Linked DNA regions of Breoghania sp. L-A4. The protein of the gene in region 1 binds, or shares a complex with, the protein of each later gene. Links are inferred from orthologs where the notes say so. Each region holds a gene or a part of one and is shown on either strand. Other genes may lie near its edges.

What was found.
Region 2: the proteins of accD (region 1) and accC are in contact, whole or in part, in a solved structure (PDB 8UXZ), measured with the Escherichia coli proteins. The link is inferred for Breoghania sp. L-A4 from one-to-one orthologs.
Region 3: the proteins of accD (region 1) and accB are in contact, whole or in part, in a solved structure (PDB 8UXZ), measured with the Escherichia coli proteins. The link is inferred for Breoghania sp. L-A4 from one-to-one orthologs.

What each region holds. Positions count from the first base shown.
Region 1 is NZ_CP031841.1:210,955-213,923, forward strand. Bases 1-2,814 are described here. They hold accD (acetyl-CoA carboxylase, carboxyltransferase subunit beta), read right to left. Parts: upstream 1,976-2,814; coding sequence 1,025-1,975; downstream 1-1,024. Other genes in these bases: D1F64_RS01045 (folylpolyglutamate synthase/dihydrofolate synthase family protein), read right to left, coding at 1-1,004; trpA (tryptophan synthase subunit alpha), read right to left, coding at 2,015-2,814. In the rest of the region: more of trpA, read right to left, coding at 2,815-2,857.
Region 2 is NZ_CP031841.1:2,087,164-2,090,301, forward strand. The notes cover bases 156-3,138. They hold accC (acetyl-CoA carboxylase biotin carboxylase subunit), read right to left. Parts: upstream 2,331-3,138; coding sequence 981-2,330; downstream 156-980. Other genes in these bases: D1F64_RS09675 (hypothetical protein), read left to right, coding at 156-261; aat (leucyl/phenylalanyl-tRNA--protein transferase), read right to left, coding at 285-968; accB (acetyl-CoA carboxylase biotin carboxyl carrier protein), read right to left, coding at 2,342-2,794; aroQ (type II 3-dehydroquinate dehydratase), read right to left, coding at 2,821-3,138. Also shown: more of D1F64_RS09675, read left to right, coding at 1-155. UniProt on the Escherichia coli protein: This protein is a component of the acetyl coenzyme A carboxylase complex; first, biotin carboxylase catalyzes the carboxylation of the carrier protein and then the transcarboxylase transfers the carboxyl group to form malonyl-CoA.
Region 3 is NZ_CP031841.1:2,088,232-2,091,366, reverse strand. Bases 156-3,135 are described here. They hold accB (acetyl-CoA carboxylase biotin carboxyl carrier protein), read left to right. Parts: upstream 156-1,409; coding sequence 1,410-1,862; downstream 1,863-3,135. Other genes in these bases: accC (acetyl-CoA carboxylase biotin carboxylase subunit), read left to right, coding at 1,874-3,135; aroQ (type II 3-dehydroquinate dehydratase), read left to right, coding at 943-1,383; D1F64_RS09700 (IS110 family transposase), read right to left, coding at 156-478. In the rest of the region: more of D1F64_RS09700, read right to left, coding at 1-155. UniProt on the Escherichia coli protein: This protein is a component of the acetyl coenzyme A carboxylase complex; first, biotin carboxylase catalyzes the carboxylation of the carrier protein and then the transcarboxylase transfers the carboxyl group to form malonyl-CoA.

The DNA.
Region 1 (2,969 bases):
AGCCGGTCATCGAGGTCCGCCATGGCGCTGGCGATGGCCACGCCGGCGGCCGGGTTGTGGCCGCCGTCGAGCCAGATATCGGCTCCCTCGGGCGCGTGCTTGAACAGCCGCCCATGCGTCAGCCGCTGCAGGCGCGCGGGCCAGGATACGGTGCGCAGACCCTGTTCGGTCGCGCTCATGCCGGGCCAGACGCCGGCCGCGCGAAGCGCCGCGATGGCCGTGCCCGCGTTGACGACCTGGTGCTGCCCGGTCAGTCTCGGCAACGGCAGATCCAGAAGTCCGCCCTCATCTTGATAGATCAGGCGGCCGTGCTCCTCGAACGCGCTCCAGTCCTGGCCGCCGATGGCCAGCGGCGCGCCAAGCGCCTCTGCTTCCGCCTCGATGACCGCGCGCACCACGTCGTCCTGGGGAGAGGTCACCGCCGGGGCGCCGCGCTTGAGGATGCCGGCCTTTTCCAGCGCTATGCCTTCCAGACGGCTGCCGAGGAAGCGTTCGTGATCCAGGGAGATCGCGGTGATGACACTGACGATCGGCTTTTCGATCACATTGGTGGCATCGAAACGGCCACCCAGTCCGACTTCCAGCAACAGCACATCGGCCGGATGTTCCGCGAAAAGACACAGCGCCACCGCGGTGCTGATCTCGAAAAAGGTGATCTGCGCGCCATCATTGACGTATTCGCAGCGCAGCAGCGCCGCATTCAGAACGTCATCGGCGACCAGCCGCCCGCCGCCGGGTTGGCCAAGGCGAATCCGCTCGTGAAAGCGCACCAGATGCGGTGAGGTATAGACATGGACGCTTTTGCCGTCGGCTTCCAGGATCGCCCGCATGAAGGCCGTTGTTGATCCCTTGCCGTTGGTGCCCGCGATGTGAATCGTCGGCGGCAGCGAGCGCTCGGGATTGCCCAGAGCATCCAGCAGCCGCTGCAAGCGGTCCAGCGACAGGTCGATCTCTTTCGGGTGGAGCCCCAGCAGGCGCTCCAGAACGGCTGTGCTTTGATCCATGGTCGGAGACGCCGCCTTCCTCAGGTCCGAGGCGCTTCGGTGGCGTCCGCCTTGGGCGGTGCATTGCCCGCCCCGTCGGCATCTGCGGCAGGCGTCTTGACCGGCGCGGCCACGCCAGGCGCGGGCCGCTTCATCAGAACCGAGCAGATGCGCGCGATCGTTTCGGCCAGCTCATGGCGATGCACCACCAGATCGACCATGCCGTGCTCCTGGAGGAACTCGGCGCGCTGAAATCCCTCGGGCAGTTTCTCCCGGATTGTCTGCTCGATGACGCGCGGCCCGGCGAAGCCGATCAGCGCGCCGGGTTCGGAGATATGAATGTCGCCCAGCATCGCGTAGGACGCCGTGACGCCGCCGGTGGTCGGGTTCGTCAGCACCACGATATAGGGCAGGCCGGCTTCCTGAAGCTGCTGGATGGCGACCGTGGTGCGCGGCATCTGCATCAGCGACAGGATGCCTTCCTGCATGCGCGCGCCGCCGGAGGCCGCGAACAGCACGAAGGGCGTGCTGTTCGCGCGCGCGATGTTCAGCCCCGTGATGATCGCCTCGCCGGCGGCCATGCCGAGCGAGCCGCCCATGAAACTGAAATCCTGCACGGCGACGGTGAACGGATCGCCCTTCACCGCGCCGCTGGCCACCAGCACGGCGTCTTCCATGCCGGTTTTCGCCTTGGCGTCGCGCAGCCGGTCGACGTAGCGGCGCTCGTCGCGGAATTTCAGCGGATCAGTGACGACCTCGGGCGTGGGGTGCGTCTCGAACGTGCCCTCGTCGAAGAAATACTCCAGCCGCTGGCGCGCGGAAATGCGCATGTGATGGCCGGAAGTCGGCACAACCCACTGGTTGGCTTCCAGATCGCGGTGGAAGACCATTTCGCCGGTCTCGGGGCACTTGATCCAGAGGTTCTCGGGCGATTCCCGTTTGTTCAGGAAGCTCTGAAGTTTCGGCCGAACGACACTGTTGATCCAGTTCAAGGCAGATGTTCCGTCTCTTCGCGTTACCCAGGTAACGGATTATTCGGCAGCTTCCGAACGGGCGGCATGCACGCCGCGGCTCAGTTCGGCAACAAGCTGTGTAACGGCGGAAACCGTCGTTTGTGTGGCGCGGCCGTCCGAGTCGAGGCTGTTGCGCACCGCCTCCACGAGCGCGGAGCCGACGACGACGCCGTCGGCGTTGCGGCCGATCTCGCGCGCCTGATCGGCGGTCTTCACGCCGAAGCCGACAGCGATCGGCAGGCTGGTGTGGCCCTTGATGCGGTTGACGGCGACGGCAACCCGATCGGCATCGGGCGCGGCGGTGCCGGTGATGCCGGTGATGGACACGTAGTAGACGAAACCGGAGGTGTTGGCGAGCACGGCGGGAAGGCGGGCGTCATCGGTGGTGGGGGTGGCGAGGCGGATGAAATTCAGTCCGGCCTTCAGCGCGGGCACGCAGAGTTCGTCGTCTTCCTCCGGCGGCAGATCAACGATGATCAGCCCGTCGACGCCGGCGGCCTTGGCATCGGCGAGAAAGGCATCGTTGCCGTAGGAGTAGATCGGATTGTAGTAGCCCATCAGGACGATCGGCGTGTCGCCGTCGCTCTCGCGGAAGGCGCGAACCATTTCCAGCGTCTTCTTCATGGTCTGGCCGGCGGCCAGTGCCCGCTGGGAGGCGCGCTGGATGGGAATGCCCTCGGCCATGGGGTCGGAAAACGGCATGCCGAGTTCAATCACATCGGCGCCGGCCGCGGGCAGCGCCTTGAGAAGCGCAAGCGATGTGCCGGTGTCCGGATCGCCGGCGGTGATGAAGGTCACCAACGCGGGACGGCCCTTCTCGGCACATGCGGCGAAGCGGCGGTCGATGCGTGTTTGTGTCATGCTGCGGTTCTCATCCAGCCGGTTCAGGGGCGGCGGAGCAGCATTGTGGGCGAGAACGCAAGCCGTCTTCGCCGTAATCCACTCCAGACCGCACAGTGTCCGTCTGGATGTA
Region 2 (3,138 bases), 1.9 Mb from region 1 along the record:
GACTACATCGACGGACCGGACGGCAGACCGGAGGCAATTCTGGTTTTCGACCAGCACGCGCTTCTCACCGAAATACGGCGGATGATCTATCCGGTTGATGACACCGCGTTCGGAACCGGCAACGCCGCCAATTATCATGCGATACTGACGTCGGAGCTCACGCCGATCGGTGGAACGGCGAACCCCTATTGGAAGACTTGGTCCCGAACGGCTCCGCCGCGCGGCGCGCACGTCCGTGATGTCGAAGCCATGCGCGGGTGACGCCCGCGCGTTGAGCGGGATACCTACCGTCCCTCAAGCACATTCAGAACAGCCGCGCCGGAGATTTCTCCCGAGGCAGGGTCGCCCATGCGGTGAAAATCGCCCTCGATCCGCATGGCGGTCTCCAGCACGGATGCATAGGCGCGCTTGTCGAGCTCCACGGCGCCGAAGCGCTTCAGGTGCTCGGTGACGAACTGCGTGTCCAGCAGCGAAAAGCCGCCCGCGATCAGCCTTGCCGCGAGATGGGTCAGCGCCACCTTCGAGGCGTCGCGCTCCAGCGAGAACATGCTTTCCCCGAAGAACGCCCCGCCCAGCGCGATGCCGTAGAGCCCGCCGACCAGATGTCCGTCGCGCCAGGCCTCCACCGTGTGGCAGTGCCCCAGCTCGAACAGCTCGCCATACAGCCGGCGGATCGGCCGGTTGATCCAGGTCTTGCGGCGTCCCGGTGCGGGGGCCGCGCAGCCGTTGATGACCGCGTCGAAGTCGTGATCGACGCGGATCTCGAAATGATCGGCGCGCACCGTGCGGCGCAGCCTGCGCGGCACGTGAAAGGCGTCAAGCGGCAGGACGCCGCGCAGGTCCGGCTCGATCCAGAACAGCTCGGGATCGTCGGCTGATTCCGCCATCGGAAAAATGCCGCAGGCATAGGCTTTCAGCAAAACCTGCGGCGTGATTTCCAGAAGAACGTCGTCGTTGGAGCGGCTCATTCTTGGCCTACATCAGATATCGACGGGATCCGCGAGATATTTTTCCAGCCAATGGATGTCGTACATGCCGTTGGCGATATCCTGATTGTCGACCAGCTCGCGGAACAGCGGGATGGTCGTCTCGATGCCGTCGACCACGAATTCGTCGAGGCAGCGGCGCAGCCGCATCATGCATTCGACCCGGTTGCGCCCGTGCACGATCAGCTTGCCGATCAGGCTGTCATAATGCGGCGGGATCGAATAGCCCTGATAGACGCCGGAATCGACGCGCACGCCAAGGCCGCCGGGCGGGTGATAATAGGTGATCTTGCCGGGCGAGGGCACGAAGGTGCGCGCGTGCTCGGCGTTGATCCGGCATTCGATGGCGTGGCCCTCGAACGTGATGTCATCCTGGGTGAAACCCAGATCGCCGCCCGAGGCGATGCGGATCTGCTCGTTGACCAGATCGATGCCGGTGATCATCTCGGTCACCGGATGCTCCACCTGCAGCCGGGTGTTCATCTCGATGAAGTAGAATTCACCGTTCTCGTACAGGAACTCGATGGTGCCGACGCCCGAGTAGCTCATGTCGGCCATCGCCTTGGCGCAGATGTCGCCGATCTTCTTGCGGTTGGCGGCGTTGAGCGCGGGCGAGGGGGCTTCCTCCAGCACCTTCTGGTGGCGGCGCTGCAGCGAGCAGTCGCGTTCGCCCAGATGCACCGCGCGGCCCTTGCCGTCACCCAGGATCTGAACCTCGATGTGACGCGGCTTCTGGAGATATTTCTCCATGTACAGCGTGTCGTCGCCAAACGAGTTGCGCGCCTCCACGCGGGCCGTGGAATAGGCGGTTTCGATCTCGCCCTCGTTGAGCGCCACCTTCATGCCGCGTCCGCCGCCGCCGGCCGCCGCCTTCAGCAGCACCGGATAGCCGATCTCGGCAGCGATCCGCTTGGCTTCGGTGGCGCTCGTCACGCCGCCTTCCGAGCCGGGAACCACCGGGATGCCGAGCCGCTTGGCGGTCTGCTTGGCCTCGATCTTGTCGCCCATGATGCGGATGTGTTCCGACGACGGGCCGATGAAGGCGATCTTGTGCGCCTCCAGGATCTCGGCGAAACGGGCGTTCTCGGACAGAAAGCCGTAGCCCGGGTGCACGGCGTCGGCGCCGGTGATCTCGCACGCCGCCATCAGGGAGGGAATGTTGAGGTAGCTGTCGCGGGCGGTATGCGGGCCGATGCACACGCTTTCGTCGGCCAGCCGCACATGCATGGCGTTGGCGTCGGCGGTGGAATGAACGGCCACCGTCGCGATGCCCAGCTCCTTGCAGGCGCGCAGGATGCGTAGCGCGATCTCGCCGCGGTTGGCGATGAGAATCTTGGAGAACATGGCGCGCGCCTTTATTCGATGATGACCAGGGGCTCGCCGAATTCGACCGGCTGGCCGTCGTCGACCAGAATGGCCTTGATCGTGCCGGCCCTGGGCGACGGGATCTGGTTCATGGTCTTCATCGCTTCCACGATCATGATCGTCTCGCCTTCGCGCACGCTCTGGCCCACGTCGATGAACGGCCGCGCGCCGGGCTCGGCCGCGTGATAGGCGGTGCCGACCATCGGCGAGGGGACCGCGCCGGGATGGTTCGCCGGGTCGACGGGGACCGGGGCCTCGCTGACGGCTGCTGCCGCGGGTGCCGCGGGCGCGGCGGCCACGGGCGCGGTGACGCTCATCTGGCGGGCGACGCGAATGCGCAGGTCGTTCTGCTCGACTTCGATTTCCGACAGGTTGGTCTCGTCGAGCAGGCCGGCGAGCTGGCGAATCAGATCGTGGTCGATGGTGGATTTCTTGTTGGACATGTTGCTTTTCAATCGCTGTCTAATTTTCAGGTCCGGATCACATCGGAAAGCGCTTCGATGGCGAGGCGATAGCCGGTCGCGCCAAAGCCGCAAATGACGCCGTGCGCCACCGGCGATACGAAGGAATGGTGCCGGAAGGATTCTCTGGCGAAGACGTTCGAAAGATGGATTTCGACCGCCGGGATCTCCGCTGCGCGGATGGCGTCGTGAATCGCCACGGAGGTGTGCGTATAGGCGGCGGGGTTGATGATCAGCCCTTGCGCCACGTCGCCGGCCTCCTGGATCCAGTCGACCATAAGGCCCTCGAAGTTCGTCTGGCGGAATTCCACGTCTAGTCCCAGGTC
Region 3 (3,135 bases), 1.9 Mb from region 1 along the record:
GGCGCTCCAGGCTCGACCGCTCGCACTCATGGGCCTCGGCAAGACGAAGCTTTTCCTGCTGGCGAATGGCGACCAACTGGTCGCGGCGCTTGTGTACGCCGGAGAGCCGGTCACGCGCCTCGTCGGCCGCCGGCGTGGCCTGCGGATCGAGGCACTGCCCCATGGCGGCGAGCATGCGGGCGTCGATGGCATCCGTCTTGGCGATGAGGCCGAGTGAGCGGGCAAAGTCGCGGGCACGGGAGGGATTGACCCGGGCAAAGCGCAGCGCGTGTCCGGCCAACGCCCGGGCAAGCGTGCGGTCAAAGCGGCCCGTCGCCTCGAAGACGACGAAGAGCTGACGCTCACCAAGGCCTGCGAGCCATGCCTCGATGGCCTCGGCCGTGTTGTCAACGCGCCGATGGGTGTCGTAAAGCCCATCAAAAATATCGAGATGATGCTTGGAAACATCGATTCCAATGAAGCCAGGGTGTATCCTCATGGCGCCTGTCCCTGTGCTGCGAGGTCCGGTTGCGGCGGCCTCGATCAACTGTTCAGGTTTGGATCTGTCTGCGCGGGCGGGGATCCGTGCCGGTTCTCGGTCTGCAAAACCTGGGACCCAACGATCTCCCGTCCGCACCCATTCTGACACATCGACAATACACAGGGACCCAGTAACCAACGGCCGAACTGATCGTGCCCTGATGCCGCCACAGCCCGAGCCACCCCACCGGCGTTAACGGCTACTGGGTCCCGGCTTTCCGCTTCGCTGCAGCCGGGATGACAATCAACTGTGATTGCGGATCAACCGGACGGCCGTGGCTCGGGAGACGATCGGGCGACACGCGCACGATCATCGCCCGGGAAAGCCCCATCGGGGCTTTTCCTCCCCACGCCGAACCCCTATAACGGGCGGGACTATGCGCAGGCGGCGCGTGCCGGGCACGGGCCGCCATTGGGGTTTGAATGGCATCCACCATCTTCGTCTTGAACGGGCCGAACCTGAACCGTCTCGGCAGCCGCGAGCCTGAGCACTACGGCCGGACCACATTGGCCGACATCGAGAGACTGTGCCGGGAAACGGGCGAGGACCTGGGACTAGACGTGGAATTCCGCCAGACGAACTTCGAGGGCCTTATGGTCGACTGGATCCAGGAGGCCGGCGACGTGGCGCAAGGGCTGATCATCAACCCCGCCGCCTATACGCACACCTCCGTGGCGATTCACGACGCCATCCGCGCAGCGGAGATCCCGGCGGTCGAAATCCATCTTTCGAACGTCTTCGCCAGAGAATCCTTCCGGCACCATTCCTTCGTATCGCCGGTGGCGCACGGCGTCATTTGCGGCTTTGGCGCGACCGGCTATCGCCTCGCCATCGAAGCGCTTTCCGATGTGATCCGGACCTGAAAATTAGACAGCGATTGAAAAGCAACATGTCCAACAAGAAATCCACCATCGACCACGATCTGATTCGCCAGCTCGCCGGCCTGCTCGACGAGACCAACCTGTCGGAAATCGAAGTCGAGCAGAACGACCTGCGCATTCGCGTCGCCCGCCAGATGAGCGTCACCGCGCCCGTGGCCGCCGCGCCCGCGGCACCCGCGGCAGCAGCCGTCAGCGAGGCCCCGGTCCCCGTCGACCCGGCGAACCATCCCGGCGCGGTCCCCTCGCCGATGGTCGGCACCGCCTATCACGCGGCCGAGCCCGGCGCGCGGCCGTTCATCGACGTGGGCCAGAGCGTGCGCGAAGGCGAGACGATCATGATCGTGGAAGCGATGAAGACCATGAACCAGATCCCGTCGCCCAGGGCCGGCACGATCAAGGCCATTCTGGTCGACGACGGCCAGCCGGTCGAATTCGGCGAGCCCCTGGTCATCATCGAATAAAGGCGCGCGCCATGTTCTCCAAGATTCTCATCGCCAACCGCGGCGAGATCGCGCTACGCATCCTGCGCGCCTGCAAGGAGCTGGGCATCGCGACGGTGGCCGTTCATTCCACCGCCGACGCCAACGCCATGCATGTGCGGCTGGCCGACGAAAGCGTGTGCATCGGCCCGCATACCGCCCGCGACAGCTACCTCAACATTCCCTCCCTGATGGCGGCGTGCGAGATCACCGGCGCCGACGCCGTGCACCCGGGCTACGGCTTTCTGTCCGAGAACGCCCGTTTCGCCGAGATCCTGGAGGCGCACAAGATCGCCTTCATCGGCCCGTCGTCGGAACACATCCGCATCATGGGCGACAAGATCGAGGCCAAGCAGACCGCCAAGCGGCTCGGCATCCCGGTGGTTCCCGGCTCGGAAGGCGGCGTGACGAGCGCCACCGAAGCCAAGCGGATCGCTGCCGAGATCGGCTATCCGGTGCTGCTGAAGGCGGCGGCCGGCGGCGGCGGACGCGGCATGAAGGTGGCGCTCAACGAGGGCGAGATCGAAACCGCCTATTCCACGGCCCGCGTGGAGGCGCGCAACTCGTTTGGCGACGACACGCTGTACATGGAGAAATATCTCCAGAAGCCGCGTCACATCGAGGTTCAGATCCTGGGTGACGGCAAGGGCCGCGCGGTGCATCTGGGCGAACGCGACTGCTCGCTGCAGCGCCGCCACCAGAAGGTGCTGGAGGAAGCCCCCTCGCCCGCGCTCAACGCCGCCAACCGCAAGAAGATCGGCGACATCTGCGCCAAGGCGATGGCCGACATGAGCTACTCGGGCGTCGGCACCATCGAGTTCCTGTACGAGAACGGTGAATTCTACTTCATCGAGATGAACACCCGGCTGCAGGTGGAGCATCCGGTGACCGAGATGATCACCGGCATCGATCTGGTCAACGAGCAGATCCGCATCGCCTCGGGCGGCGATCTGGGTTTCACCCAGGATGACATCACGTTCGAGGGCCACGCCATCGAATGCCGGATCAACGCCGAGCACGCGCGCACCTTCGTGCCCTCGCCCGGCAAGATCACCTATTATCACCCGCCCGGCGGCCTTGGCGTGCGCGTCGATTCCGGCGTCTATCAGGGCTATTCGATCCCGCCGCATTATGACAGCCTGATCGGCAAGCTGATCGTGCACGGGCGCAACCGGGTCGAATGCATGATGCGGCTGCGCCGCTGCCTCGACGAATTCGTGGTCGACGGCATCGAGACGACCATCCCGCTGTTCCG